3 regions of the Dyadobacter aurulentus genome follow, and region 3 is predicted to be linked to each of the others. Evidence: riboswitches for the same ligand, from Rfam matches in the RefSeq annotation. Region 3 holds a riboswitch; each other region holds the start of a gene.
What was found. A riboswitch is a leader RNA that binds a small molecule or an ion and turns the genes downstream of it on or off. The one in region 3 is predicted to bind cobalamin.
Positions count from the first base shown of each region.

Region 1 (10,806 bases), 3.4 Mb from region 3:
CAACAAAAAGCCTCTCAGAGTTTCTGAAAGGCTTTTTGTCGCATTCTTTTTTGTCAAATGCGACTGCTCCGAGGCAGTTAGGCTGTTATTTGAAAAAGAAGCCAGTTGGTGCCACATTTACCTTAATAGAGTCGACGAGGCTGCCATCTGAACGGTAGCGCACTGCATATCCTGCCTGCGCATAAGACGGCGTAACACCTGCATATATCAACCCCTGTGAAGGATCGATCGACAGGCCTGAAAATACTCGTTTGATTAACGGCGTGGCCAGGTTTATTTGTGAATCACCAATTCCGAATTTGTAAGTTTCTCCCTTTGGATCAAAGTTTGCGTCGAAATAAGAAAGTGTGAATATGATGGATCTCAGGTCTGTTGTAAACGCAAAATTGCCGGCGGATTTGCTAGCATCAGAACCGATTGTAAGCGTAGTTTCGACGGCATAAGAACCTGGGTCAACGCGCAGTGCTTTCAATCCTGCGCCTACCCACAATTTTCCATTTGCGTCAAGCCCGATCGGCGTTGCTGCAGCGTCCAAAGTGATTGATTTTACGATGGTTTCAGTAGCTGCATCTATTACAGTCAAAGTTTTTCCGCCGCCATATGAAACAGTTCCAGCAAATAGCTTCCCGCCTGCAAATACCAGATTTTCCGGCCCGCCGGAGATATTAATTTTCTTATTTACTTTTTTCGTATTCAGGTCGATCACAGCGATGTAGCCCTGTGAGTAGTTATTACCTGCAATGTTGCCCCAGCAGGAAACATAAGCCTTTGTGCCAGCCAGCACTACTTCGCGGGGGTTTTCAATGTCCGGCGAGCCGATGGTTCCCAGATGCTGAAATGTATTGCTGTTCACAAATTCAACCTTGTCCATTCCGGCAGTGAAGTTATCTACAAGGATTACACCGTGCTCGCCAATAGCGGCATATCCCTGGACGCCGCCTTTTAATGTACTGCCATTTACCTTCGAAAATACGTCCGCTTCAGCGGTAGTCTGCTCACGCGTGAAATAGGATATGGTGCCGTTATTTTGGCTGAAATTACCTTCATTGATCACAAATACGCCCGCCACATAATCGCCTTTGGGTGTGGGCTCACTTTGATTACAAGACCAGACCAGCACTGAGAATGCTGTGAAAAATAATAGTCTCGATAATTGTTTTCTCATCTTCATTGAATTTATGTAAAGTAATAATGCAAAATCGCTTGTCTAATTTTCCTTGACTGGCGCAGCCTTAGGGCTTTGGCGAAACGCTGCTACCAGGTTAATAGCAAAACTCCTTCCGGGCATTGCATAGTTTTGGGTATTTAAATAAAATGTATTCGAAACATTGTTTACCTGGCCCTGGATCCGCAAATATACCCCCGCGAATGGAATCGTAACTTCCCCAATCAAATTTACCAATGCATATTCTTTTAGGAACGTAGCGTTATCGAAGGTAGTGTAGCGTTTACCAACCGATTGCATCTGAGCAGTTAATCTTGCGATTTTATATTGAAAGAAAAAATGCAGTCCCGCGCTGTGAATAGGGACAAACCGCAACTGCTTACCGATCACGTCAACAGAATAGGCATCATAAGCTTTTTCCTGTACACTTTTATTGAATGCATAATTAAAATTCAGACCTGATTTTAGTATGTCAAAGCTACGCCGCCAGCCTAGCTGGAGCTCAATGCCGCGGGCGAGTACCTGCTGCAAATTTTCGATGCGGTAGTTTTTCACCGGATTCCAGTAGGTCCAGTCTTTGATCCTGTTATGATAACCTGTAACGGAAGTTGTAAAAACATCGTCATAAGAGGTACGCACAGTTTGTTCCAGCCCGATTTCCTTATTCCAGCCACTTTCCGGCCTGATATTCGGGTTGCCCAAAACCGCCCAGTAACGTTCATTCATAGTTGGTACCCGATAGCTTCTTGAGAGCGCGCTTTTGAGTTTCAGCTGATAATGATGTTCCTGAACCAACTGATATTCACCACCTAACGATGGAGTGAATGGAGGATTGAAGCCGGTTATCAATGCTTGTCTCAGATTCAGGGAAGCCACCAGCCGCTGATTTACCTGCCAGCGGGTGAGCAGAAAAAGGTCAGCGCGGTTTTCAGTAATGAGACGTTTTTCATAACCCGGCACACTTGTGCGGTAATGCGTCCATTCAGCGCCGGCTTTCACGTAAATGCCGCTCCCGGGAGTCTGCATATTCCAGCTGAAATCATGTTCCGCGCGGGAGGAAAATTTATCCGTAACCGCGTGATCCGGATTGTCAAAATCACCTTTGGCATAATCAATCACATCTCTTACCCAGGCCGTGCGAAGTGTAAGGTCGCGGGCGCGGTATCGTAGCATGGTCCGGTAAGCTTCGGTGAGGGTAAGTTCCCGCCCGGCCAGATTGTCGGGTGAAGTAGTTAGTCTGTTGCTCGTCAGCCAAACGTGTGCGGAAATTTCCTGGTCCTTTTTTGAGGTCAGAAAAATGTCCTGGATCAACCCTCTTTGCGAAGCTTCGGCAGGCAGCAACGCATAATCCCTCCTTTGCGAATGAGGAAAATGATTGTTCAAACGATTCCAGTAGCCGCTTGTTTTGGCCGACATACTCCATTGTTTATTTAGCGTCGAATGGTATCTGCCCACAAATTGCATCTGATAATTGTCAAAACTCTCGAGCTGACCGGCTATCGATACTTCAGTTGTTTTATTTTGATGTTCGCTGCTGAGCAAAATACTTCCCCCCACCGCGTCAGTACCAACTATGCTGGCCGCAGATCCAAACTGTACCGACAATGCATCGAATCCGGCGACAGGGATCGTGGAAAAATCGGTTTGCCCCAAAGTAGGCGAATTGATATTTAATCCATTCCAAAGCACGGCAGTATGGTTGGCAGAAGTTCCCCTGAAAAATGCGGTGGTCAGCTGGCCCGGACCATATTTGTTGAATGCAATGGGTGTGAAAACGGATAACAGGTCGGCTATGTTCTGGAATTTATATGTATAAAGTGTCGCAGAGTCTATCTGCTGTATTTTCAGGCCGCTCATGAATTTTTCCGGAACGAAACCTCTGATATTGACCGGCATTAGCGCAATGGAATCTGTTTGTGCATGACTACTATTTCCGGATAATAAAATACCCGCCGTCAAGCCAACAAACAATGCAAAAGTCTGGTTAATAGTCAATTTAGATACTTCCTCAGCTGGTTGATAGTCTTTTGCCTCTCCTCCGAAAGCATTCAGAACTAATGGTTATGGCAGGTCTCCTGGCTCGTCTTTTGTTCCTGCGCCTTCCCGTTTTTTTACAGTGGCTTGAAGATCAGGTCAATGGATCAGACTTACAGTTGCGGGGACAGCTTCCGGTTTGAACGAAATTCCCTATTAAGCCACAAGCGCAATTTGAAATTGCAGCGGGCACCAAACGCGCGCAAAGTTAGCCATTTGCATTGATTTAACTACCGACCATCTTATCCCTTATCTTTGCGCAAAATTCAATTTGTTGGCTTCGCTATCTGAAATTCACACTCCCGATGCCCCGCTGAAAGGTATTTATCTGATGCTAGGGGCAGCTTTTTTCTTCGCACTCACATCCGCCATTTCCAAATGGCTGGGCCGGGAGTTCCATATTGTGCAGCTTGTATTTTTCAGAAATATTGTCGGCGTGGTCTTCATTGCAACGAGCATTTGGAAACGCCCGTTAGTGCAGCAGGGAGGAAAACTGGGTTTGCTGATCTTTCGGGGGATAGTCGGCACACTTTCGCTTTATATGCTCTTTTATGCAATTCAAACGCTGGGACTAGGGCGCGCGTCGACTTATCAATATACTTACCCTATTTTCCTCGCATTGTTTTCATGGCTTCTGCTGGGCGAAACCTTGAACTCGCGCGAGTGGCTGGCCATTTTTATTGGTTTTGCAGGAATTCTTTTTGTTTTCCGGCCGGACGTGTCGATCTCGCTTCGGGACAATGCACTGGGACTCGGTAATGCATTGCTTACTGCCGTTTCCTATTTGTCGATTCGCCAGCTCGGGGTTGTTTATGACACCCGCGCGATCATTTTATCCTTTATGTTAAGTGGAATAGTGATGCCTGTTATTTCAATGTTCGTAGGTACTTACTATCCTATGGAAAACATGGATTTTCTGATTGGAACCTTCAAGTGGCCTGTTAATTTGTTTCAATGGCTGGGTTTCCTTGCTTTGGGGCTTACAGCATTGCTGGGGCAAAAAATGCTGACACAATCTTTTACGCATGACAAGGCTGGCAGAGTCGCCGCTATTGGTTATTCAAATATTCTGTTTTCTGTTTTAATCGGATTTTTGATGGGCGAATCTTTTCCGTCGGTTTCTGTGTTGACAGGAATGCTGCTGATTGTGGCGGGAGGTATTTTGATTTCTTTCGCGAAGCAAAAACAAAAGGTTACCGGGGAAAATTGAATTTATTTTCTCACTTTCAATAAGTTGTTAAACTGTTTTGTTGAACAGACCAAAATGACATCGTATGAAAAACTTCATTCCAAGGATCTTTATTTTTTTAGCAGTAACATTGGCGCTTACTGGCTTTCGGTCCGATTCTGTGACACGCAGCGAGGACCAGATACATTGGCTGACGATCGAGGAAGCGTTCGAAAAGGTAAAAAAAGAGCCTAAAAAAGTCATGATCGATTTATATACCGACTGGTGCGGCTGGTGCAAGGTAATGGACCGGGAGACTTTCAAAAATAAGGCCGTCGTAGCGTATGTTAATGCAAAATATTACGCTGTAAAACTGGATGCGGAGCAGAGGAAGACTATTGTTTTGGGAGATAAAAAATTCGAATTCCTGCCTCAGGGGGCGAAAGGCATCAATCAAATCGCACTGGCGCTCACAAATAACCAGCCAAGTTTTCCTACCACTGTTTTTCTGGACGATCAGTTTAATATGATCCAGCCGCTCGCCGGTTACCTCAAACCCAAAGAATTCCACGAAGTGATCACATTCTTCGGCGAGGATTTTTATAAAAAGGAAGACTTCGAAAATTATAAGGCGAAGACTTATAAAGAGAAATACCGGACGAAGTAAGTTCTAAACAGTTTCTCCTTCCTGCATTTTCTCTGTATTCTCCGCTATACGCAACCTTTCGATAAATTCTGCTATATCTCCCTCCATGACTGCTGGAAGGTTGTAGACTGTGTAGCCGATCCGGTGATCTGTGATCCGGCTTTGCGGGTAGTTATAGGTACGGATCTTGTCCGAACGATCGCCGCTGCCGACCATTGATTTACGTTGCGAACTGATCGCATCGTTGTGTTTCTTTAATTCGATCTCATACAGTCGCGACCTCAGGACGCCCAACGCACGATCTTTATTTTTCAGCTGCGAACGCTCATCCTGGCAGCTTACAACCAGCCCCGAAGGAATGTGGGTAAGCCGTACCGCCGAATAAGTCGTGTTAACCGACTGTCCGCCGGCTCCGGACGATTGAAAAGTATCGACCCTCACATCATTCATATTAATCTGCACATCCACCTCTTCTGCTTCCGGCAGTACTGCGACGGATGCTGCGGAAGTATGGATGCGGCCCTGTGATTCTGTCTGTGGAACGCGCTGAACCCTGTGTACGCCCGATTCAAACTTCATTTTTCCGTACACATCTTCGCCTTCTACTTTGCAGATAATCTCTTTATAACCGCCATTGGTACCTTCGGTGAAATCCATAATGGAAGACCGCCAGCCCATTTTTTCAAAAAATCTTTGGTACATTCTGAATAAATCGCCTGCGAAAATTGCAGCCTCATCGCCGCCGGTGCCGCCGCGGATTTCGAGAATTATATTCCTGCTGTCATTCGGATCTTTCGGGATCAGTAGTTCTTTGATCGCCAGTTCGAGGTCTTCCAATTTCGGGGCCAGCTCATCGAGTTCTTCCTTGGCCATCTCGCGCAGCTCTTCGTCTTTTTCCGTCGCGATGAGCTCCTTGGTGCCGGCAATATCCTTTTGTAATTTCTGATAAAGCGCATAATGTTCCACGATCCTTCCCAGGTCTTTATACTCCTTACTTATTTTGGAATAACGGGTGGAATCAGAGACAATTTCCGGCTGAATAATTTGTTGGGAAACCTCCTCAAAACGTTCTTTTATGGCCTCTAACTTATCGATCATCTTTATTGAATATCTTTGGCAAGCTACATTTGGGGCACAAAGATACGTAATTTAGCTGTAATGAATGTGGAACACTGTTCCTGGCTGAGCAGCGCCTGATCGTTTTGCCTTTTAAAAGTTTTAAATTAAAATGAAAACAAATTTTTATATCCTCATAATGATTCTGGTGATTTCAGCCTGCGATTCCGGCGGCCGCGTGGAGCAGACCAAAGAACTTACCAAAGAAATCAAAGCCTCTCAGATCAAACGGGTTACGAATACGCAGCTGGTTTATTCGGCAAATGAATGGGGGAAGAAAATCGCACAGATCGCAGAAAAATCCCTGAATGCGGAAATCGAAAAGAATCCGGAAAGTGGAAAAGACTTTTGTAAAAATGTTGCCGGTATTCCTGTAATCGCCGCCCTGGAAAAGGAATATGGCGTAAAAGTGGAGCTCCTGGGAGCGGACGATGTTAAAAGTGCCCGGTTGGATCCAAAAGAAAGGGAATTACTGGACGCATATTTGTTCAGCGCGAAAGGAAAAATTACGGCCGGAGACAATTTACAGCAGCTGGGGGATACGCTGTTGGTTTACAATGCGCCCCTGCCAAGTGAAAGTGTTATTTGCAAAACCTGCTCAGACAGTACAGCGGTGCCTTTCTCAGTATGGAGATTATTATTTAACAAAAAAGACATTATCAGGAAACTGGATGCGAAGCAGTTGAAAAAGTAGTTTTTGGTTTTAAAACATCAGGACTAATGTATAAAAAGCTGACAAGTTTTTTCGCTGCAATCGCTATCATACTATGCTTTGCAGGATGTGGTTCCGATCATGCACCTAATTACACGCTTGTTTTTCAATCGGATTTTGGCTTGAAGGACGGGGCGGTCTCGGCGATGAAAGGTGTAGCTTCCGGGGTTTCCAAAGAAATCCGGATTTATGACGTGACCCACGAAATCCCTGCTTACAATATCTGGGAAGCATCTTTTCGCCTTGTTCAAACTGCTCCCTACTGGCCAGCCGGAACGGTTTTCGTCTCTGTGGTCGATCCCGGCGTGGGGACCGAACGGAAGTCTGTCGTGCTGTTAACGGAAACCGGGCATTACTTTGTCACTCCCGATAACGGTACGCTTACACTGGTCGCGGAGCAAATGGGTATCAAAGAGGTGCGTGAAATCGACGAGGTAACTAACCGGCGGAAAAATTCGGAAGAGTCATACACCTTTCATGGAAGGGACGTATATGCATTTACCGGCGCAAGATTGGCTTCAAGGGCGATTTCGTTTGTAGAGGTCGGTTCAAAGCTGCCTGCCGAAGTAGTCAAAATACCCTATCAGAAAGCGCGCTTTGAAAATGGGCACGTGTTGGGCAGCATTCCGATATTGGATATTCAATATGGTAATGTGTGGACGAATATTGATAGAAAGCTTTTCGATAACCTGAAACTCAAAGTCGGTGACGATATTAACGTGCAGGTGTCAAAGGGGGATTCCGGCGTTTTCAAGGGTAAAGTTCGCTATGTAAATACGTTTGGAGATGTTCCGGAGGGAAAATCGGTCGGGTATTTTAATAGCCTGCTCCAATTCTCCCTCGGCATCAACATGGGCAATTTTTCACAAAAATATGGTGTCGGAAGTGGAAATGACTGGCGGATCGAATTGACCCGATAAAGGCTTATTTTCCCGTCGCCTGATATATTTCGTACCAATCCTCACGGGTCAATTTTATTTCAGAAGCGCTCGCTGCATTCCTGATCCGCGCCTCAGACAAAGACCCGATAATGGGGAGTGTTCCCAGCTTCATGAGCCACGCTACGGCAGTTTGTTCGATATTGGCGTTGTATTTTTTTCCAACTTCTTCCAGTTTCATTCTCAGGCGAACTACTTTTTCGTCTGTGCCATTCAAAATCTTACCTCCCGCAAGCGGAGCCCAGGCAAGTGGCTTGCTGAAACTTTGCTTGATAAAATCAATGCGGCCGTCTTCAATGGCCGAAGTATTCATGAGATTGAGTTCGATGTGATTGGTAACAATCGGGATCCTGAGGTAGGAGGCCAGTAATTGATGTTGGAAAACGGTAAAATTCGCAACACCGATATGACGTGTTTTGCCTGATTTTACAATTTCCGCAAGCGCAGTAGCCGTCTCTTCCGGGTCGGACAGAAAATCACTCTGGTGTAACAGAAAAATATCAAGATAATCAGTCCTAAGCCTTTTTAACGAGCCATTGATACTGTTAACAATATGATCCCGGGAAGTATCATAATAGGTAAGGTACTTGTTCGCCGATTGCCTTATCCCGCATTTGCTGAATAAAACGATATCCTCCCTTTTAAAAGATTTATTATGAATAATCTTACCGAAATGCTCTTCGATGCTTCCATTTCCATAAACATCGGCATGGTCAAAAGTATTTATTCCTAGTTCGAGACAGAGGTTGATTGTTTTTTCGATCTGTGAAGTCGTTGCTGTACCTTCATCAGTCCATCGCCAAAAACCATAAATTGCTTCTGAAACTTTTGGTCCTGAGTCGCTTAGGCTTACTTTTTTCATTCCAATGAAAATTTGATTCGGTGCAAAAATATTTATTTCTCCATTCGTTTATCTTTTACGATCAGATAAAAATCGTTTTCAAGTTCGAGATAACCGTAGTCATAAACAAAATAGTACACACTTCCTTTCAATGTAGGACGTATGCTGGTGATCAGATTGAAATCAAATCCCTTCAAGATCAATGCACTTTTGGTAGTCTTCGATTTATCCTCCGGGCAAAGATCCTCGAGGATCCTGCGATTTTTCCGAAGCTGGTTGTTCATGTTTCTGACGATATTATAAGAGTCAGAGTTCAGTCGGTTATTGTAGCTATTCCGGCACATATCTGAGCAGAACTTCTTGTCTACTCTACCTATTAATGGTTTTCCGCATTCCAGGCAGTTTTTCATTTTGGAATAATTGGATTTAAGTCCGCCTCTGGACTCACAGTGTGTATACCTCTACCGCCGCAATATAACAAAATTCACGAAAGCGAGGGAAGGTGCATTTTCCGCTTGCAAACGGGTATACCCGACTGTAATCATTTAAAACAGGTAACTATATAGGAGTTGGGACAAGGTGGTAAAAGCGGGCGACTGCCCTAAAAGTGGACTTTTTAGAAGAAGCTGAAAATCCTTTAGTGTCAATACACTTAGACCTTCTCATGGTCGGGACAGACAACTTTAAATCAAAGAGCGGGTCAACCTCCTAATAGCGCCTTCATCTAGTTCAGGGCTTCCAGGGTACGGTCAGTACCGGGGTTGGAATCTTATTATTTCTTAATGACTTGGATACACCTTTCCTCCTGTTGTTAATTCAACTTCATTAGCTGGATTCTTTAAAAATTTATTTTTCATATCGGTCTCGTATATATCAATAAGCTTGTCAGCCATCACAGATATATCTCGCGACATGTTTTTGTTTCGCGGAGGTGTTCCTTTATGAAATTTAACCACGTGTAATTTGGTCATATTGTTCTTGACAAATTTTATGGCTTCCATGTAGTCATAGTCTCCACTAACAAGGATTATTTTATCGCACTTTTTTTCAACGCTCAAAGCTATCATCTTGACCGCAAGTGCAATATCTACTCCTTTTTCACCTATGTACACCTGTTCTTGTGGTTTGATCTTAACTATGCCGGTTTTAATGATTTCTATGTCGTTGTATTCGATTGACAGCTGATCGTAGGCGTACTCTATTTGACTGAACCGATCCTTTTGTTTTTTTATCCATTCTTCTACAAATGTGACTTGCTTTTCTACTGTCTGGACTATACCCTCAGGAATTTTGTCCATCTCTCCGTTTTTATAGTTCTGAAAGTAATTGCGATACTTTTTATAGTATTCGGAAGACCGAATGTTATCCGAAGAAAAAAAGTTGTCCTGTATCTTTTGCGGCCTGAACCAGTAGCTCCTTATTAATTCATCCTCAGGATCGATTAAGCTATTGAAAAAATTCTTCCAATGGATGTCTTTTTCAATGAGCTTCATCCCCAACAGGGAATAATACAGATTTTGACCGTCAACTAAAATTACAACTTTTTTCATAATTTATCCTATACGTAGAGAGGGTTAAAAAAAAGGCCATCAAAGCGATGGCCGAATATTATTCGAGAACTAAATCTCAGTGTTAATCACGCATTGAGCGCAGTATTCATCAAAGTTAACGTTTACTCTCACAGCGAGTTATTCGCTGTGAGATACAAATTTAGAAACCCTTATTGGAAATGCAAAATCTAGTTATCTTTTTTTTGCTCTTTTTTCTTAGGCTTAAGCGCCGCCGTAATCATATCTTCGAAGGTACCCTTCACGGATACCTTCGTTTCGTATTTTTCCGCCCTTTTCTTTGGCTTTTTTTCTTCTCCCATAGATCACATTTTTATAAGGTCAACATATCTAAGGCGCTTGCCTTCTGCACGTCCTACCGACAGTTGAAAGCGGGTAGTGTCCTTAATCTTTCTGCTATTATAACGAAAACCGAATTCATTGCAATATCTGTGCAAGTGCTTAGGGCTTACATTGTGGTAGATACCAATGATACCCCTTTTAAGTTGGCTCCAGAAGTTTTCAATGTTGTTGGTATGAAATACTTTATCGGTGACATAATTACCTTCTGAGTGCTTAACAGTGATGTGCTGATAGATTTTCTCTAAGCCTTTGTAAGATGTGTTAGCATCAGTGATC
Region 1 covers NZ_VSRN01000001.1:2,855,421-2,866,226, forward strand. Annotated here, with positions in the region: gene FXO21_RS11860 (YncE family protein) at 86-1,165, opposite strand; gene FXO21_RS11865 (TonB-dependent receptor plug domain-containing protein) at 1,208-3,160, opposite strand; cobalamin riboswitch at 3,214-3,411, opposite strand; gene FXO21_RS11870 (DMT family transporter) at 3,474-4,409, shown strand; gene FXO21_RS11875 (thioredoxin family protein) at 4,474-5,034, shown strand; gene prfA (peptide chain release factor 1) at 5,038-6,111, opposite strand; gene FXO21_RS11885 (hypothetical protein) at 6,242-6,823, shown strand; gene FXO21_RS11890 (SAM hydrolase/SAM-dependent halogenase family protein) at 6,850-7,761, shown strand; gene FXO21_RS11895 (aldo/keto reductase) at 7,766-8,641, opposite strand; gene FXO21_RS11900 (hypothetical protein) at 8,674-9,030, opposite strand; gene FXO21_RS11905 (NYN domain-containing protein) at 9,400-10,170, opposite strand; gene FXO21_RS29085 (hypothetical protein) at 10,359-10,490, opposite strand; gene FXO21_RS11910 (IS1595 family transposase) at 10,494-10,806, opposite strand, start outside.
Region 1: it holds a riboswitch for cobalamin, as region 3 does, so the genes downstream of both, FXO21_RS11865 (TonB-dependent receptor plug domain-containing protein) here and FXO21_RS25735 (TonB-dependent receptor) in region 3, are expected to answer to the same signal.

Region 2 (10,806 bases), 2.4 Mb from region 3:
ACCGCTGTTCCGCCCAGCGCAAGTTCAGAAAGGTGCGCAAGCGTATTATAGATCGCGCGCAGGCCATGGTCCAGCTGGGAAGCATATCCTGAAAACTCCTGGCCGAGGGTAAGCGGGGTCGCATCCATAAAGTGGGTACGGCCGATTTTGACCACATTCCTGAAAGCTTCCGATTTCGCTTTCAAAGTATCGCGCAGCTTGATAATGCCCGGAATCGTCACGTCAACCAGTATTTTGTACGCCGCAATGTGCATGGCGGTCGGGTAGGTGTCATTGGACGATTGCGACTTGTTTACATCATCATTAGGGTGTAAAAATTTAGATTTATCAGCCAGGTCGCCGCCCTGCAATACATGACCACGGTAGGCGATGACTTCATTACAGTTCATGTTAGACTGGGTACCTGAGCCTGTTTGCCATACCACTAGCGGAAACTGGTCGTCGAGTTGCTCTGTCAGGATCTCGTCACAAACCTGTCCGATCAGGTCACTTTTTTCTTTTGGAAGAATGCCGGCTTCGTAATTGGTGATCGCCGCGGCTTTTTTCAGGTAAGCAAATGCTTTGATAATTTCTTTCGGCATTTTATTGATATCCTGCGCGATCGGGAAGTTCTGGATAGAGCGTTGCGTTTGGGCACCCCAATATACATGGGCAGGTACCTGCACTTCGCCCATCGTATCTTTTTCTATACGGTATTCCATTTTATTTTTAGAAGTAGTAAAAAATGAATTGTCGATTGAAAGGTAAAGTTAGGTTCGGCAGGTTAGTTTTTAGTGTTTTTTAAAGATAAATGTTCACCACCTTGAAAAGAATGTTTAGATTGGAATGCTTTAAAAATCAAGATTAGAACTCAATGGTGCCCAAAATCAGCATTTATCCCGACTACAATTCCATGAGCCTTGCGGCTGCCGACCGTGTGATCACGCTTCTTGCAAAAAAACCGAACGCGGTAATTTGTCTACCTTCCGGAAGTACGCCGCTGGGTATGTTCCGGGCGCTGGCGGCTGCGAATCAGAAAGGAACGGTCGACTTTTCGCAATGCATTTATATTGGTCTGGACGAATGGATCGGGCTTGGCGCCGATGATGACGGTAGCTGCCGCGACCTGCTCGACAGGGATTTTTTAAAGCCGATCGGCTTTCGTGAAAATCAAATCGTTTTTTTCGACGGAAAGGCAATCGATCCCGAAGCAGAATGCGTGCGGGTTAATAAAATCGTTGAAACCCTGGGCGGCCTGGACCTGATCGTGCTTGGAATCGGTATGAACGGGCATCTGGCTTTGAATGAGCCTGGTACACCCTGGGACACCTACGCCCACATTTCGGAGCTCGACCCGCTGACTGCGGAAGTAGGGCAGAAATATTTCAAAAAAGCCACGCCGCTTACAAAAGGGATTACGGTCGGTGTCAGGCACATTCTGGAATCAAAAACGGCCATATTGATCGGCTCCGGAGCTGCCAAAGCACCGGTAATCGCCCGCGCACTTGCATTCCCGGTAACAACCGCATTTCCTGCTACGGTATTACAAAATCACTTCAATGCGGAGTTCATATTGGATGAAGAGGCTGGGAGTGAGATTGAAAAGCGATGATAATGGGCTGCCAAGAATCACTTTTGAAGCCCATTATTTTCAGCTGAAAAAGATAAAATATCCGCCGCTAAATTGAATATTCCTCCATTTCACTTAAATCAGCCCGGTTTCTCCGACGCCTGGATTTTCAATTTAAATTTGGGCTGTTCTTTGTGAACGCCCGTCAATCGGGGTAGCGGTTTTGCTTTTGGAACCCTCATCCAATACCAGCAAACTAAAAAGGAACCGTGTGCAAATCACGGGCAGTCGTGCTACTGTAAATATCAGCTCCGGGTTTTTCCGAAACAGGTTTTTGCCCAGGTGTCCCATTGTTGTAAATGAGAAAGCTTAACAGCCAGAACATTTCGACGAGAAGGGCGGCGAAAATTGATATAAGCCAGGAGACTTGCCGCTACTCTCAATGGCTATTCTCTCACGATCGGAGGCTGGTCAGGCATTGATTTACCATGCATATTATCGAAAATGATCCGGCGCAATCGCTGTCAGCCAGTCCGGGTTTACCTTCGCCTATGTTACGTACTGATCTCAGGAGCAGGATGGGGGGTGTTTTCAAAGGGTTTTTACTAACTCTTTAACACTAGTATTATGTTGTCACACAATCTGGGCTACCCGCGCATCGGGAGCCGCCGCGAGCTGAAAAGAGCCAGCGAAAAGTTCTGGTCAGGCAAAATTGACCGGGAAGAGCTGCAGAAAGTAGCCCGCAAAATCCGCCACGAAAACTGGGAGACTCAAAGAGCAGCCGGAATCGGGCTGATCCCTTCCAATGATTTCTCCCTCTACGATCAGGTACTCGACATGTCGCTCACAGTGGGCGCAATTCCGGAACGATATCACCAGTTAATAGATGGAAAATCCAACAAGGAACTTGATCTCTATTACGCAATGGCGCGTGGCTACCAGCGTGGCGGACTGGATCTGAATGCGATGGAAATGACAAAATGGTTTGATACCAATTATCACTATCTGGTTCCTGAATTTGTTAAAAATCAGCAGTTTAGGATATATTCGGAAAAGGTATTCCTGGAATTTGAAGATGCATTGCAAAAAGGCATTTTAACCAAGCCTGTGCTGCTCGGGCCGGTTACTTATCTTTTGCTGGGAAAAGAAAAAGAGGAAGGTTTTGAAAAAATTGATCTACTGGAAAACCTGCTGCCGGTATACACATCTATATTAAAAGAACTATACTCCCGCGGCGCACAATGGGTACAGCTAGACGAACCTGCATTGGTACTGGATTTGACCGAGAAGCAAAAACATGCATATGAAATTGCTTATGCGACGATCAGGAAGTCGGTGCCGAAATTGAAGATCCTCGTCGCGACTTATTTCGGCGCACTGGAAGATAACCTGCCTACCGCTGCCAAGCTGCCCGTCGATGCGCTGCATATTGACCTGACCAGGGGCGAAAGCTCGCTTTCTGCATTGTTGAAGCATGAAGACTTTGCCCATTCAACCCGCCAACTTTCGCTGGGCGTAGTCGATGGACGGAATATCTGGAAAAACAACTATCGTAAATCGCTGGACTTCATTTCCCAGGCCATCCATGTACTTGGAGAAGATCGGCTGATGATCGCGCCATCATCATCTTTACTGCATAGTCCCTGTGACCTTGACTTCGAACAGGACGAAATTATATTGACGCCGGAGATTAAAAACTGGATGTCATTTGCCAAACAAAAACTGGCAGAAGTGGTGGAAATATGCCGATTAGCGGGTACTGACTTGCTTTTGGACGATGCTTTTATCGAAAACCAGAATGCAATAGAAAGCAGGAGGGAGTCGCCGCTCATTCACAAGCCGCACGTGAAGACCCGGCTGACAGCAGTGAAGGAAGCTGATCTCAACAGGCAAAATAACTTCGAAATAAGACAGCAGATCCAGTTAGAAAAACTGAAACTCCCATTGTTCCCTTCCACTACAATCGGATCATTTCCTCAAACCGACGAAGTCCGCCTGCTTCGTGCCAACCTGAAAAAGAACGAATTAACATTGGAACAATACGAAGTCCGCATTCGGGAGGAAATCGTGAGCTCACTGCGCTGGCAGGAAGAATTGGGCATTGATGTGCTTGTTCACGGAGAATTTGAACGGAATGATATGGTCGAGTATTTCGGCGAGCGCCTTTCCGGGTTCGCTTTTACCCAAAATGGCTGGGTACAGAGTTACGGAAGCCGCTGCGTGAAGCCGCCGGTGATTTATGGTGATGTGGAAAGACCGGAGCCGATGACCGTGAAGTGGTCGGCATTTGCGCAGGCGAATTCTCAAAAACTGGTAAAAGGAATGCTGACTGGCCCGGTTACCATTTTGCAGTGGTCTTTCGTACGCGACGATCAGCCGAGGAAAGATACTGCATTCCAGATCGGACTGGCGATCCGTGACGAAGTGGTTGATCTTGAAAAAGCGGGTATCAGGGTAATACAGATCGACGAGCCGGCGATCCGTGAGGGGCTGCCTTTGCGAAAAACAAATTGGTCTGCTTACCTGAAATGGGCGGTAGATGCATTCAGGCTGAGTGCGGCCGGCGTGGCCGATCAGACTCAGATCCACACGCATATGTGTTATTCGGAGTTTAATGATATTATCGATTCTATTGCGGCCATGGATGCGGATGTGATTACGATTGAAACTTCCCGCTCGCAAATGGAGCTGCTGGATGCCTTTGCCAGCTTCAGTTACCCTAACGAAATCGGGCCTGGCGTGTATGACATCCACTCCCCCCGCGTCCCGACCGTCGATGAAATGGTATTACTGCTTGAAAAAGCATTAAAAGTGATACCGGCACGCAATCTGTGGGTAAATCCGGACTGCGGCCTCAAAACCAGAAAGTGGCCCGAAACGGAAGCCGCTTTGCGAAACATGATATCAGCGGCTAACTTGCTGCGGGAAGGCGTCAAGTAGTTGGAAATTGTTCAGAGTGGTTCGGAATAGTTTGGGATTGTTCGGGGTAATTGGAAATTGTTCAGAGTGGTTCGGAATAGTTTGGGACTGTTCGGGGTAAATGGAAATCGTTCAGAGTGGTTCGGAATTGTTCAGGATTGTTCGGGGTAATTGGAAATCGTTCAGAGTGGTTCGGGATATTACGAGGCTGTTTAAGATATCAATATTAATACACGTCCAAACCGCCTCGAACCACCGAGACACATCAAACAACTCCGAACAATCTCGAACCAAACTACCGAACAACTTCAAACCACCTCAAACCACCCCAAACTATTCCGAACAACACTGAACCAAGTTAAGCCACCCCGTACACCCCAAATAACCACCAACACCTTGAACTTAGAAGAAAAAATTACTGCTTCGGAAACGCGCGTTTTTAAGACGGTTTTTCCAAATAATACCAATCACTACGATACCCTTTTCGGAGGTACTGCTTTGTCGATGATGGACGAAGTGGCATTTATTGCGGCCACCCGTTTTTCCAGGCTCAGATGTGTGACTGTCTCTTCTGACCGCATTGATTTCACGCACCCTATTCCTGCCGGGACGATCATCGAGCTGGTCGGAAGGGTGGAAACCGTAGGTAATACCAGCATGAAGGTACGCGTCGATATTTTTGTAGAGAAAATGTACGAAGAGGGCCGGGAGAAAGCAGTTACGGGCATTTTTACGTTTGTAGCGCTGGACGAGGATCACAAGCCAGTGAAAATTTTAAGCTAACTTTTTACTAATTAATCACGTTCTTTGGTGTGTTATAATGGACACATGCAGAAGCAGCAGGAGTATATTTCTCAACTTGACGGGTTACGGGCATTTGCGGTTGCCCTCGTGGTTTTGTTTCACTGGTTCCCAGAAGGCGAGGGAATTAACGTTATCGCAAATGGCCCGGTTGGCGTTACTTTGTTCTTTGTTCTGAGCGGTTTTCTGATCACCCGCATTCTTCTTGCTAACCGGAACCATCTTGCTGAGCACGGACTTGGGGCTACTTACAAAACCTTCATGTTTCGCAGGATCCTGCGCATTTTTCCGCTCTATTATCTGACGCTGCTCGTTATCTGGTGCATTCAGTATATTGATTTTATACCGCAGGTTCCCAGTCGGTTATACGATTATCCGCTGTACTATGTGCTATATATTTCCAATTTTCTGATCGAAAAATTGCACGACTGGTCGGATGTTCTTTCCCCTTTCTGGTCACTGGCCGTGGAAGAACAATTTTATATAATCTGGCCTTTTGTGGTACTTACAGTCCCGCAAAGGTTTTTAAAAGGTACATTAATAGGTACCGTAGTTCTTGGTATTGCTTCGAGAGGGGTTCTCGCAACACTGGGGTATAGCGACGGCGTTTTGATGCCAACCTGCCTGGATGCTTTCGGGCTTGGCGGGATCTGGGCTTATGTCAGTTATTATGATAAATCCGTCGAGAAATTCCTGAAAATCCTGAATGTACTCGCGATCTTAGGTTTAGCTGTTTTTGTGTATATATGTTTGAATAACACAGATTCGTGGCTGAAAACGTTGTTTTTCAGAACATCTATGTCATTATTTTGCCTTTATCTGGTTGCCCGCGCCAGCTATAAGAAAGGGTTTCCTTCAGTGATCGGCAGCATACTGGACAATGGATTTATGCGTCATATCGGGCGGATCAGCTATGGTCTGTATGTTTACCATATGCTGGTACCCACGCTTGTAGTACCCTTTATCATTAAGTTTCTGCACCGCTTTCTGCACATTACCCTCACATTTTCCGAGAACTCCCTGAAAATGGTAAGCCTCGTTGTCCTGGTTTTGCTGGCGACGGTTTCTTGGTATTTATTTGAAAATCCGTTTATCAGGCTGAAACGCTATTTTCAGCTGAGCCGCGTGAAACGAACGCCAAGTATCAGCCCCATTTCAAAATAACGGTTTCCAAAAGAAGGCTCCCTGATTCTTCCGTTAGCTAGTCCAAATCTACCGACCGGTAGTTTGACTTAAAGCGCTTTTTTTACTCCGATTACTTTCGAGGGTACTTTCTTGTCAGCAAGTCTCGAATGAATCAGCCAAGGCACGTTTTTCTTGCAGTAACCTGTTATTTTATCCAGTTGGGTTTGACCGAAAATCTCCCGTCAGTTCAGTGTCAGCTATGCCCGCACATACCTCTGTCCACCCAAGATATAATGCTTTCCGGGTTCTTAGCAAAACCGCTGAATCCTGGCGGGCAAGTGTCTCTGGCATCATTAATCTTGCCAAGGCCGCCCGGACGAACTGGTGTTTCTGAGCCAGGCATATTTTTTTCGCCGATTTCCTTTTGAAAGCAGTGTTCTACTAACTTCAATTTATTTTAAACCGGTTTTAATGTCCTCTAAATGAAGATTCTAGGTGTTTCAGCCTTTTACCACGATGCTGCGGCTGCGTTGATTGATGACGGGGAAATAGTGGCTGCTGCTCAGGAGGAGCGGTTTACCCGGAAAAAGCATGACCCTTCGTTCCCGTCTCGGGCAATTAGTTTCTGCCTGGAGTATGGGGGGGTGAGTATAAATGAATTGGATGCAGTAGTTTTCTACGACAAGCCGCTTCTCAAATTTGAGCGGCTTTTGGAGACTTATTATGCATTTGCACCGAAAGGTTTAAGATCGTTCCTCACAGCAATGCCGGTTTGGCTGAAAGAGAAAATGTTTCTCAAACGCCTGATCCGTCAGGAACTAGGCAAGCTGGGCTATGATAAAAAAAAGAAGATTAAGCTTCTTTTTCCAGAGCACCATTTGTCACACGCTGCCAGTGCTTTTTATCCCTCTCCATTTCAAAAGGCAGCAATATTGACGATCGACGGAGTTGGGGAGTGGGCTACTGCCTCTATCTGTCTGGGAGAAGGCAGGAATATCACAATTCTGAAAGAGCTGAAATTTCCACATTCGCTCGGGTTACTATATTCTGCGTTTACCTATTTTTTGGGCTTCAGAGTGAATTCGGGTGAATATAAATTAATGGGACTGGCGCCTTATGGAAACGCCTGTTCGCCGGATATCAAGCGGTACGAACAACTTATTCTGGATGAGCTGATTAATCTGAAAAAAGATGGCTCTATTTGGTTAAATCAAGATTATTTCGACTATGCTGCCGGTCTTAAAATGGTCAATGAGGCCAAGTGGGAGCTCATTTTCGGGATCAAAAAGCGTGAGCCGGAGGATGCTCTGGAGCAAGCGCATTGTGATCTTGGGCTTGCTATACAAAATGTTACAGAGAAGATTGTGATTCTGATGGCACGGGAAGCACGGAGGCTAACTGGGGCGGATTATCTATGTCTCGCCGGTGGCGTAGCGTTGAATTGTGTCGCAAATGGGAAACTGCAGAAGTCCGGGATATTCAAAGACATCTTTATACAACCCGCCGCAGGTGATGCGGGAGGCGCATTAGGGGCTGCACAAGCTGCTTATCATATCTATTTTGAGCAGGAAAGAAAGGTTTCGCGTAGCGGCGATGCGCTCAAAGGCTCCTACCTGGGGCCGACGTTTTCTGATCTGGATGTAGTCCTTGCTACGAAGAAGTACAAGGCAGGGTATACCTGTTTCGAAGATTTTGACACGCTCACAAGGCGGGTGGCGGAGCTGCTGGCGGCGGGAAATGTAGTGGGCTGGGTGCAGGGCAGGATGGAGTTTGGGCCTCGGGCGCTCGGAGCGAGAAGTATCCTTGGAGATCCGAGGAATGCGGCAATGCAGAAAAAACTCAATCTTAAGATCAAATACAGGGAGTCGTTTAGGCCTTTTGCGCCTTCTGTACTCGCTGATGAATGCGCCGATTTCTTCGATTTTGAAGGGATATCTCCCTACATGCTCCTGGTTCACCCCATTGCGGAACGGCTGCGCAAGGCAGTCCCGGCAGATTACCAATCTCTTGGGCTTCGGGAAAAGCTATATTTCGAAAGATCCGAACTTCCATCAGTAACGCATATTGACTATTCGGCGCGCATACAAACTGTGCACAAAAGTACCAATCCGCGCTACTATGACCTGATCCGTGCATTTAAAGAGCTGACAGGATGCCCCGTGCTGGTCAATACCAGTTTCAATGTGCGGGGCGAGCCGATTGTTTGTACGCCTGAGGATGCCTACCGGTGTTTCATGCGAACCGGAATGGATTATCTGGTTGTGGGTAATTTTCTGTTTGATAAAAAATTGCAGCCGGATTGGATTGAAAAAGATAATTGGAAGGAGGAATTTGTACTTGATTAAAAGATGAACATATGCTATCCAAAACTACTTCCAGCATTATAAGACTCGCCTTTTTATCGATTCTTTTTGTGTTCCTTTTTTATCCCGATAAGTGGCAGATTAAATTCGATTACCCGGGTTTTCCACACGCAGACAGCCCCAAAATACGGCTCGCAAAGACGGCCTTCTGGCTATTGCTGACCATCGAGATGATCCGGATATTTTACTATGCAATCGTGAAATCCAGCCGGAAAGGTATTGCCGCGAACATATTGACAATAGTCTCTACGCTGGGCATAGTGCTGATTTTGCTGGAAATTCTGTTTATGTATATTCCTCAAAGTCACGAAGGGGTGCTGTCAAAAGCTTCGCAAATCTGGTGGCAAAAATACTGGGGCCCTATTAATTCTCTTGGGTTCAGGGATAAGCCGATTCTGGATGACAAAGGGAAAAAGATCATACTGGTTATCGGAGATTCTTTCGCGGCAGGGCACGGGCTGAAATCGGTCGACGAGCGTTTTTCGAATATTCTGGAGCGACGTTTAGGCGCCGATCGGTATAGCATTTACAACCTTGGGGTTTCGGGCGCAGATACACGCGATGAAGTGAAGCGATTAAATGAATTTCCTCTCAAACCAGACATCGTTATTTTACAGTATTTTCCGAATGATATAGAGAAGGCAGCGAAAGAAAAGGGGCTTTCCCTCTCCGGTACCGAACCCTATGCAGATGTCAGGGGTATGCTTTCAGGTATTATCGGTCGATTTTATTTGCCGAATTTCATTTACTGGCAGCTGCCACATGCCAGTTTCAGCACGTTTGAGCAGTTTGTTCAGAAAGCCTATACAGACACTACCATACTTAATGCGCATTTACAAGATTTGTCAGGCCTGATTGCATACCAGGACAGCACAAAGACAAAAATGTATGCAGTTTTTATCCCCTTTCTTTTTCAGATTGATAAGAGCAACGGTTACACCAAACCCGTTGAGAATTATCTGGCAGTGAATGGAGTTGAACTGGTGTCAATTAGCGGGGGAATTGCTCAAATACCAGCTAATCAGCGATCGGTTGGCAAAAATGATGGCCACGCGAGTGCGGCAGTCAATGTATTGATAGCAGAACGCTTGTACAAGTCGATGCAATCCGGAAAATAGCTTTCAGCATTCAAATAATTTAACCTATAACAAATGGATTTTTTAACTGACTTGTTTGTCTTTATGAAGGAGCGAAGAAAATGGTGGTTGGCTCCGGTGATTCTCGTGCTTCTTTTGATCGGTATTTTGATTGTAATTGGTGGCGGATCAGCGGTTGCCCCATTCATTTACACATTATTCTAGTACCTTTTTGTCATCGCGTATTTTATTCAGGACACAACCTGTCACGCATTGGGGCGTCACAGGTTAGTTTCAAATTATCACACTATGGTAAAGACAGAAGAAGCTAAATCACAGCTGGTTATCGTTACGGGACTTCTCGTTTTGCATTTAATTTTCGAAAAGGCGCAGCCCTGGTTTCTGATCATTGCCGTGACGGTAGGCGTGATTTCAATTGTGATTCCGGTTGCAGGCTCGCTGCTCGTGAAAGGCTGGCTGCGATTTGCAGAGATCCTGGGGGCTGTTAACGGCCGGATCTTGCTGACACTGATCTTTTTTCTGGTACTTCTTCCCGTAGCTATTATTGCGAGATGGAACAGGAAAGATCCGCTAATGCTCCAAAATGAAGATTCCGGCTCTGTTTACACGGACCGGAATCATTCATATGAGGCAAAAGACCTTGACAATGTATGGTGATAAACTGGCCTGTCAGCAATCTGCTAAATTTTTTTTCTCCTACAGGCCCGGTCATAAAGCAGTTGAAGCATTCCGTCTTTGAGCCCGACGTCGGGCACGTGTATCACTTCGGCCCCGGCCCATTTCATTGCAGATGTGTAGATATCTCCCGCAGGAACAATTACATCGGCGCGGTCGGGGTTCAATTGCAGTTTATTGATCCGTTCATCGAGTGTGAACTGCGAGATGTAATCACGCATTCGCTCAATCTCTTCCAGGCTGGTGGAGCTTTCAGTCAGTTTTGAGGACAAATCGA
Region 2 covers NZ_VSRN01000001.1:3,842,563-3,853,368, forward strand. Annotated here, with positions in the region: gene fumC (class II fumarate hydratase) at 1-701, opposite strand, end outside; gene FXO21_RS15995 (glucosamine-6-phosphate deaminase) at 854-1,591, shown strand; cobalamin riboswitch at 1,751-1,998, shown strand; gene metE (5-methyltetrahydropteroyltriglutamate--homocysteine S-methyltransferase) at 2,177-4,489, shown strand; gene FXO21_RS16005 (acyl-CoA thioesterase) at 4,865-5,251, shown strand; gene FXO21_RS16010 (acyltransferase family protein) at 5,297-6,433, shown strand; gene FXO21_RS16015 (carbamoyltransferase family protein) at 6,877-8,739, shown strand; gene FXO21_RS16020 (SGNH/GDSL hydrolase family protein) at 8,751-9,875, shown strand; gene FXO21_RS28965 (DUF5989 family protein) at 9,909-10,058, shown strand; gene FXO21_RS16025 (SxtJ family membrane protein) at 10,143-10,511, shown strand; gene FXO21_RS16030 (Ppx/GppA phosphatase family protein) at 10,535-10,806, opposite strand, start outside.
Region 2: it holds a riboswitch for cobalamin, as region 3 does, so the genes downstream of both, metE (5-methyltetrahydropteroyltriglutamate--homocysteine S-methyltransferase) here and FXO21_RS25735 (TonB-dependent receptor) in region 3, are expected to answer to the same signal.

Region 3 (10,806 bases):
GATTGATCGGATCGGTATAATCGATATCTGTCCGCATGCCCACCGTCCGGGCGGATAACCGGATGCGGAGCCATTTGAGGTTGTCATATTCCAGGCCATAATTAAATGTATTTCTGGCCACATTCTGAATATTCCTCGTTGTTTCCGAAGCGTCGGACCCTATAATCAGTTCCCTCGCTTTCAGCAGGGAAGTGCCATTCCAAAATGCCCGCAAAACGTATCGGTAATCATTTAATGCGCCCAAATTATAGGATAGCTCAGTTTCCAGGCCATTGATCTGCGCGTCGGCCGCATTCACAAAAGTTGCTCTGGACACGATTACGTCGCCGTTTTGCAAAGGCTCGTTCACTGTTCTGATCGTCTTCGCGATCCGGTTATCGACCTGTGTCGCAAAATAGGTAACACTGGCCGACAAGCCTGATTTTGGTCTGCTCAAATGTATTCCTGCGTCCCAGCTGAGGCTGTTTTCGTTTTTCAGGTCCGGGTTCCCGGCTGTTACGGCGATCCTGCCTTTTGCGTCTCTTATCTCGTTATATCCGGCCACATTGTAAGCATCCGTTGTTACAAAGGCGCGGCCGACATTGGCTTTTAAAAACAAATAATGAACCGGATTATAGGTTATGCCCAGGCTTGGACTTGTAAAAGGTGTTTTTTCCTTACCTGCTTTGTAGGTAGGCAACAGGGCAGTTTCGTGTACATCAAATGTAATATGGTCGAAGCGCACGCCGGGCTGCAAAGTGATTTTACCAAAATCCAGAACTGCCTGAGCAAAAAATGCAGATGAAATGATCGCATATTCAGGCTGGGTGGGCGCTCGCTCAGTAGTATCGTTGGTCCAGCGACGACTTTTGGTGGAAGCATTCAGATAATCGTAACCTATTATCAATGAATGTTTTTGCAGTTTCCAGACGTCTTTAATCTGAATACCTTTCCAGCTGTTTTTACCGGCAGCCGAGCGGAAAGGCGCGACGGGCTTGCCGGAAACGTTCAGGGTATAATTAGAAGTATGTTCGTCTGCCCCGAACACTTTCACGCTTGCAGTATGAGCGCCTATTTCCGCAGAAAGTGCAATATCCAGCGCAGCCCGGCCAATATCCTTGGTACTCGCTTCTGTGCTGCCGGAAGAAATTTCACCGGGTGACTCGACATCTTTTGCTTGAAATGTTTCGCCACGCACATCGAGTCGCAGACGTTTGTTCAGCTGATAACCCAGCCGCAGTGCACCCGAATAGTAATGCAGCTGCGTGTAAGGCCTTTTTGCGCCATCATTAACCGTTTCGTCCACTTTTTCAATGGGCTGGGCAGTGTAATTTTTCTGGGAAGATGTGTAGTCAAATGCATTTCTAAGCCAGTTGTTGCTGCCAATCCTGTAATATTTTGATCTTTCCAAATAGGTAAATGAAAGGTCGTAATCAAGCTTTTTGGTCAGATTTCCACCGGTGTTGAGGCCAGCCTGAATCGTTTTAAAACTACCATATTCTACAAAGCCATTGCCGCTGGCTGCACCTTTGGACCGCTTGGTAATCACATTAATCACCCCGCCCATTGCCTGCGAACCATAAAGCGAGGAAGCAGGGCCTTTCAGGACTTCGATCCGCTCAACGCCATTCAGGTTGATTTGGGACAAGTTGGTCGCCCCGGCGGCGCGGCCATCGATCAGTAACAATGTTCTTTGGTTCAATCCGGAAAACTGCGGCCGGAAACCCCGGATTCCTATCCCGCTTGACAAATTCGGATATTGGATCACATCCACGGCTGCCGATTTCCGAACCATATCGGTAAGGTCCTGGGCGGGCGTCAGTCGCATATCTTCCGAGGAAATCAGGTCGATTTTTTGGGCAATGCGCTCTTTGTTTGTGTCAAAACGCGTGGCTGTAACTACGATGGGATCGAGCAGGTTCGCATTCGAACTGTCTGTCGGGGTAGTTTGTGCATTGCTCTGGAAGTAGCTGATAAAGGGCAGTAAATGAACGGGTAAGCGTAAAAATTTATACAAGGGATTCATACAGAGTGATTGTTCCGATAAGGATTGAAAATGCGCCGACGGTGTAGTTGACGACTTTGAGAAATGTTTCCCGCTTGCCCGCGAAACGGTGGATGGAAGTGGCGAAAAAATAGCCGTAAGCCGACATGGAAAGAATAATTCCGACACTTTGCAAAATGATGATCCAGACCGCCGTAGACGCATCGCTTGCGGCGAGGGTCAGCGCCACGGCACATGCGCCGCCTGTTCCCGCAAGTCCGTGGACCATTCCTACCCAAAACGAGCGGCTGAATTTTTGCTGCGGGTTAGGGTAATGCAAAGTTCTGTCTTTCACAAAGTTCCGCCGGATCGCAACCACACCCAGCCAGATCATCAGCGGCCCGACGAGCAGCTCTACTTTCTCCGAAATGTCAAGGGTAAGCGTCGATCTCAGCAGCAAAACCAGCACAGCAAACAGGATGAGCGTAAAGGAATGTCCGAGCGCCCAGTGGGACGAACGCCAGATCAGTTTCCAGCGTTGGGAAGGACTTTTGGCATCCTCGCTGGCCAATACAGAAACCGCCGCCATATGATCGGGTTCAAAGGAATGCTGGACGCCAAGAAGCAGGGAATCAATGAGTAGGATGTTGACCATTCGTTTTTCGATTAATCTTGGATAAGTAAAAAACCGCTTATCTCGAAAAACTTTGGGAACAATGCAGGCGCAGGGCAGCAGCCCAAAAGAAGCCACCGCCATCGTCCTATCGCCTTTCTTCCCGAAAGCAATCCGGATAATATATCGACTGGCAGGTCTTCTGGCTCGCCCAGTTGCAACGCCTTCCCGGGGGATTGATTGAATTAGTGAGTGAGTGAATTAGTGAGTGAGTGAGTGAGTGAGTGAGTGAGTGAGTGAGTGAGTGAGTGAGGGTTTTATAAGTCTAATACAAAAACATTCACTAATTCGGTCATTCACTAATTCACTAACTCATTAATTCACTAACTCACTAATCACTAACTCAAAATTACTTCCCAGTGGCACAAAATGTTGCAACACAAAATATGAACTTACAGCAGCGGGTACTGCTCCGGATTTTCACCGGATTCCCTTTTCATCACGCAAAGCGCGTGAACCAATTGAGCCGCAAATATGGAGTTTTTTGTTTTACACTGACATGAAAATTAACTTATTCCTCTACTTTTGCAGCCTTGAAACAGTTCTTTACTTTATTTTCCAACAGGAAAAGGTTTTACTAACCACGTGAATTAATAGGGAATCGTGTGCAAATCACGAGCTGTCGCGCAACTGTAAGTAACGCAAAGAGTTTACATCAGAATGATGTCCACTGGGGAATTAATGATTGAATTAGCGAATGACTGAATGACTGAATTATAGACCGGGTCGCCACTGCGATGACCGAATATTTTTTTATCAGTCAATCATTCAGTCACTCAATCATTCAAAATTAAAAGCCCCGGGAAGGACGATGTGAATGTTACAAGTCAGGAGACCTGCCTTTTTTTGTTGACAATGCTTCCGCGAAATGAAGCTTCGTCTGGTCTGGATTTTTCCGGTTTTTGAGCCGTGATTTTCGGGTGTAGTTCGCCCGGTCTTTCCTTCTTCGTCTTCTTTCGCTTGCATTAAAAATTCTGGCAAGAGCTTTTAACTCACCTAAAATCAGGTTAAAAGTATGCAAATGCTACAAAACTGCGGTCCGCGAACTGACGGCAGGAGCAACCGGACCATTCAATTAAAAATCGGCGTCTGCACTGCGGTATTCGGCGGACTTATCGTGCTCACTTCGGCTGGTTATGCGCAGCAAAACACTGTGAAGCCTGATCCGGACAAGGACGGCGAAGCACGCGATTTGTCCGAAGTTATCATTTCGGAAGAACGGCGGAAGTCATTTTCTGCCATCAACAAAATCGACGTTCCGATACGGGATATGCCCGTTTCCACTTCGGGTGTCAGCGTCAAAACCATTGAGCAGCGCGGCGCGGATGACCTCGGTGAAGCGATGAAAAACACCACCGGTGTGCGAGCCAACAACACTTACGGCGGATTTCAGCATTTCACGATCCGCGGGTTTTCCAACTTTGTATTGCTCACGGACGGTGTCCGCGACGAGCGCCACAACATTTCCACGAGCGCGCCGAGCACGAACCTGGCCAATGTCGAAAGCATTGAAATTCTCAAAGGCCCTGCTTCGGCACTGTTCGGGCATTCTGCATTGGGAGGGATCATTAATATCGTCAGGAAAAAGCCAACTGCCGGGTTCAAAGCTGATTTTTCTACTACCTACGGAAGTTTTAACACCAAAAGGATGCGTGCCGGAGCGGGCGGGGCGATCAATGACAAGCTGCGTTACCGGGTCGATTTTGGGATGTCCGACACGGAAGGTTACCGGCATTCCGGCTCGAACACAAACAATGGGTATCTGGCATTGGAATACACTCCAACTGAAAAAGACCTGTTTTACCTGACGATAGGCGCCAATAAGGACATTTACGATACCGACACGGGCATTCCGATGCTGGAAGGAAGCAAAGTAGTACCGGGTTTGAACGTAAATACACGCTACAACGATCCGCAGGATTTTTTGAAAAACACGCGGTATGATTTTCAGCTCAAATACGTCCGCCAGATCAATTCGAAACTGAAACTCTCGAACCAGCTATCCTATTACGATGACAATATCAACTACTTTTCTGCGGAGGAGCTGACTTTGAACCCTACGCTGGATTCGATCACCAGGTCCTATCCCTTTTACTTTAATCACCTCACCAAACCGCTGCAAAACCAGCTCGAACTGACGTTTGATTTCAACACCGGAGGCATTGAGCATAAGCTGCTTGCCGGTTATTCACTGAGCTTGATGGATCGCCGGACTTATAACGGGGATGTTTTCGGGCCGGGTCAGTTTGCTACCATTCCGGTTAAGGATCCGGTCGCGAATCAGGGTTATGTCGATTTCGTGACTACCAATTACCGGGCTACGATGGAAAACGTGCACGGGATTTATGTGCAGGATTGGTTAAAGATTTCGGAGAAATTAAAAGCGTTAGCGGGGTTGCGTTATGATATTTTCAGAGGCACCTATTTCAGTGATCAGGTCAATGGCGACAGGGAAGTAACCGCGGAAGGTCCCGAGTCGAAAGTAGCGAAATCTGCATTGACTTACCGCCTTGGTCTGGTTTATCAGCCGACTGAAACTTTGTCGGTTTACGGGTCTTATGCTACTTACTTCAAGCCTTCGCGCCGGGTAGCAGCGAATGGTGAAACCTTTGAGCCCGAGGATGGTTATCAGGCTGAAATCGGCAGCCGGCTGGAAATTTCCCGCAAATGGTCGGGTAACCTGTCAATTTACTACATGCGTAAAAATAACCAGCTGGAAAGCTTGCCGGGTGGGGTTTTGAAACCGATCGGATCGGCGGAATCAAAAGGTTTGGAAGTTGAAATTCACGGAAATCCATCGCCCGGACTGGACATCAATGCAGGCTACACCCTGGCAAAGGCAAAATACCTTCCGCACGACGGCTCAGAAGTGAATCCGGCGGCGGGAAACAAAACGGCTTTCGCACCTGAAAATATGGTTAATGTGTGGCTTAATTATGAAGTTCAGCAGAGCATCCTGAAAGGATTCAGCGTTGGTGCGGGCGTTAATTATATGGATGAAACATTCACGAATAGTGCCAATATTTATGCACTTCCGGCTTATACGGTGGTTGACGCGGCAGTTGGCTACCGGGTTGGTCGCACCGCCTTGCGCTTGAACGTCAATAATTTATTCAATGAAAAATATTTCGCCAATGCCATTTTTGCCAACCAGTTTTCACCGGGCGCAACTCGGAATTTTTTGGTCAGTTTAAAGTATAACATATAGCTCTCTGAGGTGACACGGAGGTACTCGGAGTTAAGGGGAGGACCACAGAGAAAAATAATCTCCGTGCCCCTCATTCTTTCTCCGAGGCTCTCCGTGTAACACAGAAACAAGCACAATGACATTCAAAAGCTCCCATTTCCTGATCTCCGCTCCATCGAGCAACTCCGGTAAGACGACCCTTACGCTGGCCTTGTTGCGCGCGCTGAAAAATAGGGGGATGGTGGTTCAGCCATTCAAATGCGGCCCGGATTACATTGATCCGATCCATCATACCACGGCTGCGGGTCGATCAAGTATCAATCTGGACACCTTTATGTCTTCGGAAAAGCATGTGCGGGAGAGTTACGGGAAATTTAGTGCTACTGCCGACGTGTCGGTGACGGAGGGGGTGATGGGGCTTTTTGACGGAGCGGATAAAATGCAGGGCAGCAGCGCGGAGATCGCGCATTTACTGGATGTTCCTGTGATCTTGGTGGTAAATGCGAAGTCTATGGCTTACTCGGCGGCTCCTTTGTTGTTTGGTTTTAAAAATTTTGATAAAAGAATCAACATTGCCGGCGTCATTTTCAACTTCGTCAGCACCGAATCGCATTACGGGTTTTTGAAGGAAGCTTGTGCCGACGCCGGCGTTGAGCCTTTGGGTTATCTTCCTCTGAATAAGGATATAAGCATTCCTTCGCGGCATTTGGGGTTGCAAATCACTGCCGGGACAGATTACGAAGAGATTATCTCAAATCTTGCAGAGGTACTTCCCAAAACTGTAAACCTGGATCGCTTACTGGAAATCACACAGCGTGAAAAGCATAGCAGCACAAGCCGCGAACATTCAAAATCTTCGAAAAAACCCGGACAACTGAAAATCAGCATTGCGCGGGATGAAGCTTTCACTTTTTTATATCAGCAAAATATTGAAATGCTTTCCCGCTTCGGAGAGATCACCTGGTTCAGTCCGTTGCACGACAACCATTTGCCGAAAACCGATTTCCTTTATCTGCCCGGCGGCTATCCTGAGTTATTTGCTGAAAAATTAAGTGAAAACGTATCTATGCGAGCCAGTGTAGCAGCCTACTGTGATGAAAGAGGCCGGACACTCGCTGAATGCGGCGGGTTAATGTACCTGGCAAAAAGCCTTACAACGCAAAGCGGAGAAACATTCCCTATGGCGGGCGTGCTGGACTGCGCCACTTCCATGCAAAGTGCAAAAATGACACTGGGTTACCGGATCGCGAATTGGAATAATATGGAAATAAAAGGCCACGAGTTTCATTACAGCAATTTGATACAAAACGAAATGCAGCCGGAGTCAATCCGCATTACCAATGCGAAATTGATTGAAACGGAAACGAGGATTTATAGAAAGCTGAATACATATGCTTCCTACATGCATTTGTATTGGGCGGAAAGGGAGGAGTTTGTCAGGGGGCTGTTGGCCTTTGGCTATTAGCTATTAGCTGTTAGCTTTTGGCTGTTAGCTTTTGGCTGTTAGCTATTACCTGTTAGCCATTAGTTTTTAGTGATAAGGATTGAACTGCCTGATATTTAGTGGTAAAATAAGAATAATAAAGAGAGATTAGAGCTAACAAATAGCAGCAAACGGCCAACCGCCAAAAGCTAATAGCTAACGGCTAATAGCTAACAGCTAAAAGCCAAAAACCACCAACAAAATGACAACCAAACGCCAGCGAATAACACGTTCTGACGGAAAAGCGATTAACCTTGTGCAGCGACGGGGGCATTTGTCGTATTGTTACAATGCCTGCTGCTGCGGGCGGGTGGATCGGGGTTATGATGCTGTTCCCGTGGAATTGTACAAAAGTGAGTGGCTGCGCAGAAAGCTCCGCAATGTGGTGCACATGACCAAAGGCGGCTGTTTGGGCCCGTGCACGCTGGCAAATGTCGTGACATTGCTTTTCGACGGACATTCGGTTTGGTTTCATTCCATCAATAATGACTGGCAGATCATCGCCATTTTTGATTACATCGAAAGCATGGTCAAGGCGGACCGCTATCTTGTTCCGCCTGCCGACCTGGCCGAATATGTATTTCAGTTTTACACCTGGAAAGGTTCGGAAACAGCCACGATCAGCGGGCAGCCGGCCATACCGACGGAAGGAATCGTTTTCATGACCCATGCCGATACGGATTTGCTGACATTGAGCCGCGCGATGGAAACATTGCCGGATGATTTTCCTAAAACCATGGGTATCAGCCTGCTGGCTGTGAAAAGTGATGAGCAAATGGCGCAGTTGCTGGCCCGTGAACTGGCAGAAGCACAGATCATTGTGATCCGGATTCACGGCCGGCTGAGTAGTATTCCGGGTTATGGTGAGTTGGTCAGGCTGGCGAAGGAGCGGCAGCAGCACCTGATTATTGTCAGCGGAACCGGAGAGCTGAATCCCGACTTTGCAGCTGTCTCAACGGTTTCACCGGACATTTTGCAGGAAACTCTAAATTATCTGCAGGCAGGCGGGTACATCAATTTTACATCGCTATTGTGCTATTTGTCAGACCATTTGCTAATGACCGGCTTTGGCGCTGAACCTGCGTTGCAATTACCGGAACACGGCATATATCATCCGGATCTTCCTGAAAATGCAGCTATGACAGACTGGCTGAAATACAAAGATCCCGCGCTTCCGACCGTCGCGCTCACATTCTACCGCGCACATTGGATCAGCGGAAATACGCATTTTGTGGACGCGATGGTCCGTTCGCTGGAAAACGGGAATGTAAATGTACTGCCTGTTTTTACATCGTCACTGAAATCAGCCGATCCGGTTACGGGTAAGCCGCTTGCATTTCAATATTTTGTTGATGAGGGAGTTAAGGTCGATGTTTTGATCAATACGATCTCATTTGCTATGACCGATATTCAGCCCGTGGGAACGATCAGCAAGCCGGTAGCAGCACTGACAAACCTGGATGTGCCTGTTTTACAGGCGATCACCAGCGGAATGAGCCGGGGGCCGTGGGAAACGTCAGCGCGTGGACTGAACCCGCTCGATACCGCCATGAATGTGGCGATCCCGGAATTTGACGGCCGGATTATTACCGTTCCGGTTTCATTTAAAGAAAAAGGAAAGGAAACAAAAGGTTATGAGCCGCTTGAAAACAGGGTTGAAAGAGTAACGGGTCTGGCAATCCGTTTTGCGCGGTTGAGACATTTGAAAAATGCACAGAAACGCATCGCATTCATTTTTACCAACTCCAATACGAAAGCATCGCAGATTGGAAATGCAGTAGGGCTGGACGCACCGGCCTCGCTGATGAATATGCTGCACGCAATGCAGGCGGAGGGTTACCAGATCAAAAAGCTTCCCGCGACAGGCAATGAATTGATCCATACATTGATCGATCGATGTTCTTATGACCATAATTATCTGACCAACGAACAACTCGCGAATGCTGCCGGACATGTGCCGGTTCAGCAATATCAGAGGTGGTTTGATGAACTTCCTGATCAGATTAAACAAAAGATAGTGAAACAATGGGGGCCTGCGCCGGGCGAAACATTTGTCCACGACAAACAAATCGTATTGGCGGGGCTGGATCTTGGCAATGCGTTCGTGGCATTGCAGCCGCCGCGCGGATACGGCATGGATCCGGACGCCATCTATCACCAGCCCGACTTGCCTCCAACGCACCATTATTATGCGCTATATCGCTGGCTGCGTGACAGTTGGGGTGCCGATGCGATCGTACATGTGGGCAAGCACGGAACCCTGGAATGGTTGCCGGGAAAAGGTATTGGTTTGTCGGAAAACTGCTTCCCTGACGCGTTGCTGGGTGACATGCCGCTTTTCTATCCCTTTATTATCAACGACCCGGGAGAAGGTTCTCAGGCTAAAAGGCGGGCACATGCAGTGATCATCGACCATCTTACGCCGCCCATGACCTCTGCTGACAGTTATGGTGAATTGGCGCAACTGACACAATTGGTGGACGAATATTATCAGGTCGAAAGTCTGGATCCTTCCAAATTGCCGCTGCTGCAAAGGCAGATCTGGGAATTAATCCGGCAAACGAACCTCGATACCGATCTTTCCGTCATGCTCGCCCGCGATCATGGCGACCATAAGCACGATTGGGACGATGAAATGACCCCTGAGGGAGTGCCGGTAAGCCTGACCGAAATGGATGGAAAAGATATTGCGCATTTGATTGAAGACATAGACGGCTATCTGTGTGAGCTGGGGGCTGCACAGATCCGAAACGGTTTGCATACCCTGGGAGAAATGCCCACAGGCGATACATTGGCCGATATGCTGCAATCGCTCACCCGTTTGCAGAATGGACCGGTGCCTGGATTGCAGTCGGAAATCGCGGCGATATTTGACCTTGAACTAAACGATATTCTTGCCAGAAAAGGGGAGAAGCTTGGTTTAGTAAGTGCTCTTTTTGAGACCCTCGCAGGCAGGAAAATCGTAACCGGCGCTGACGCTTTGGAGGTGATCGATGCGCTGAGTAGCCACCTTTTCAGGCTTTTGGAATACTACAATTTTAGGCAGGATTCCATTGATCGGGTGCTATTTGAAACACTAAGCATTACATCGAAACATTCCGGTTTTTCTGATATAAAAGCCATTCTGGAATTTGTTTGCCATGAGTTGGTTCCCAATCTGGCGCGGACGGATGAGGAAATTACGAACCTGCTTCACGGGCTTTCAGGCGGTTATGTGCCGGCTGGCCCAAGCGGCGCTCCTACGCGTGGAATGGCGCATATACTGCCAACCGGGCGCAATTTCTATGCGGTCGATCCCCGGGTACTGCCCTCGAAGGCGGCGTGGGAAGTGGGACAGCAGCTCGCGCGGGAAGTCCTGGAAAGGCATTTGAAAGAAACTGGGCGATACCCGGAAAGCGTCGGCATCAGCATTTGGGGTACCAGCGCGATGCGCACGCATGGGGACGATGTTGCGGAGGTACTGGCTCTACTAGGCGTTCGTCCGGTTTGGCAGGCAGAAA
Region 3 covers NZ_VSRN01000001.1:6,209,412-6,220,217, reverse strand. Annotated here, with positions in the region: gene FXO21_RS25745 (TonB-dependent receptor plug domain-containing protein) at 1-2,005, opposite strand, end outside; gene FXO21_RS25740 (cytochrome c biogenesis protein CcdA) at 1,989-2,618, opposite strand; cobalamin riboswitch at 2,752-3,113, opposite strand; cobalamin riboswitch at 3,189-3,494, shown strand; gene FXO21_RS25735 (TonB-dependent receptor) at 3,658-5,844, shown strand; gene FXO21_RS25730 (cobyrinate a,c-diamide synthase) at 5,960-7,288, shown strand; gene cobN (cobaltochelatase subunit CobN) at 7,509-10,806, shown strand, end outside.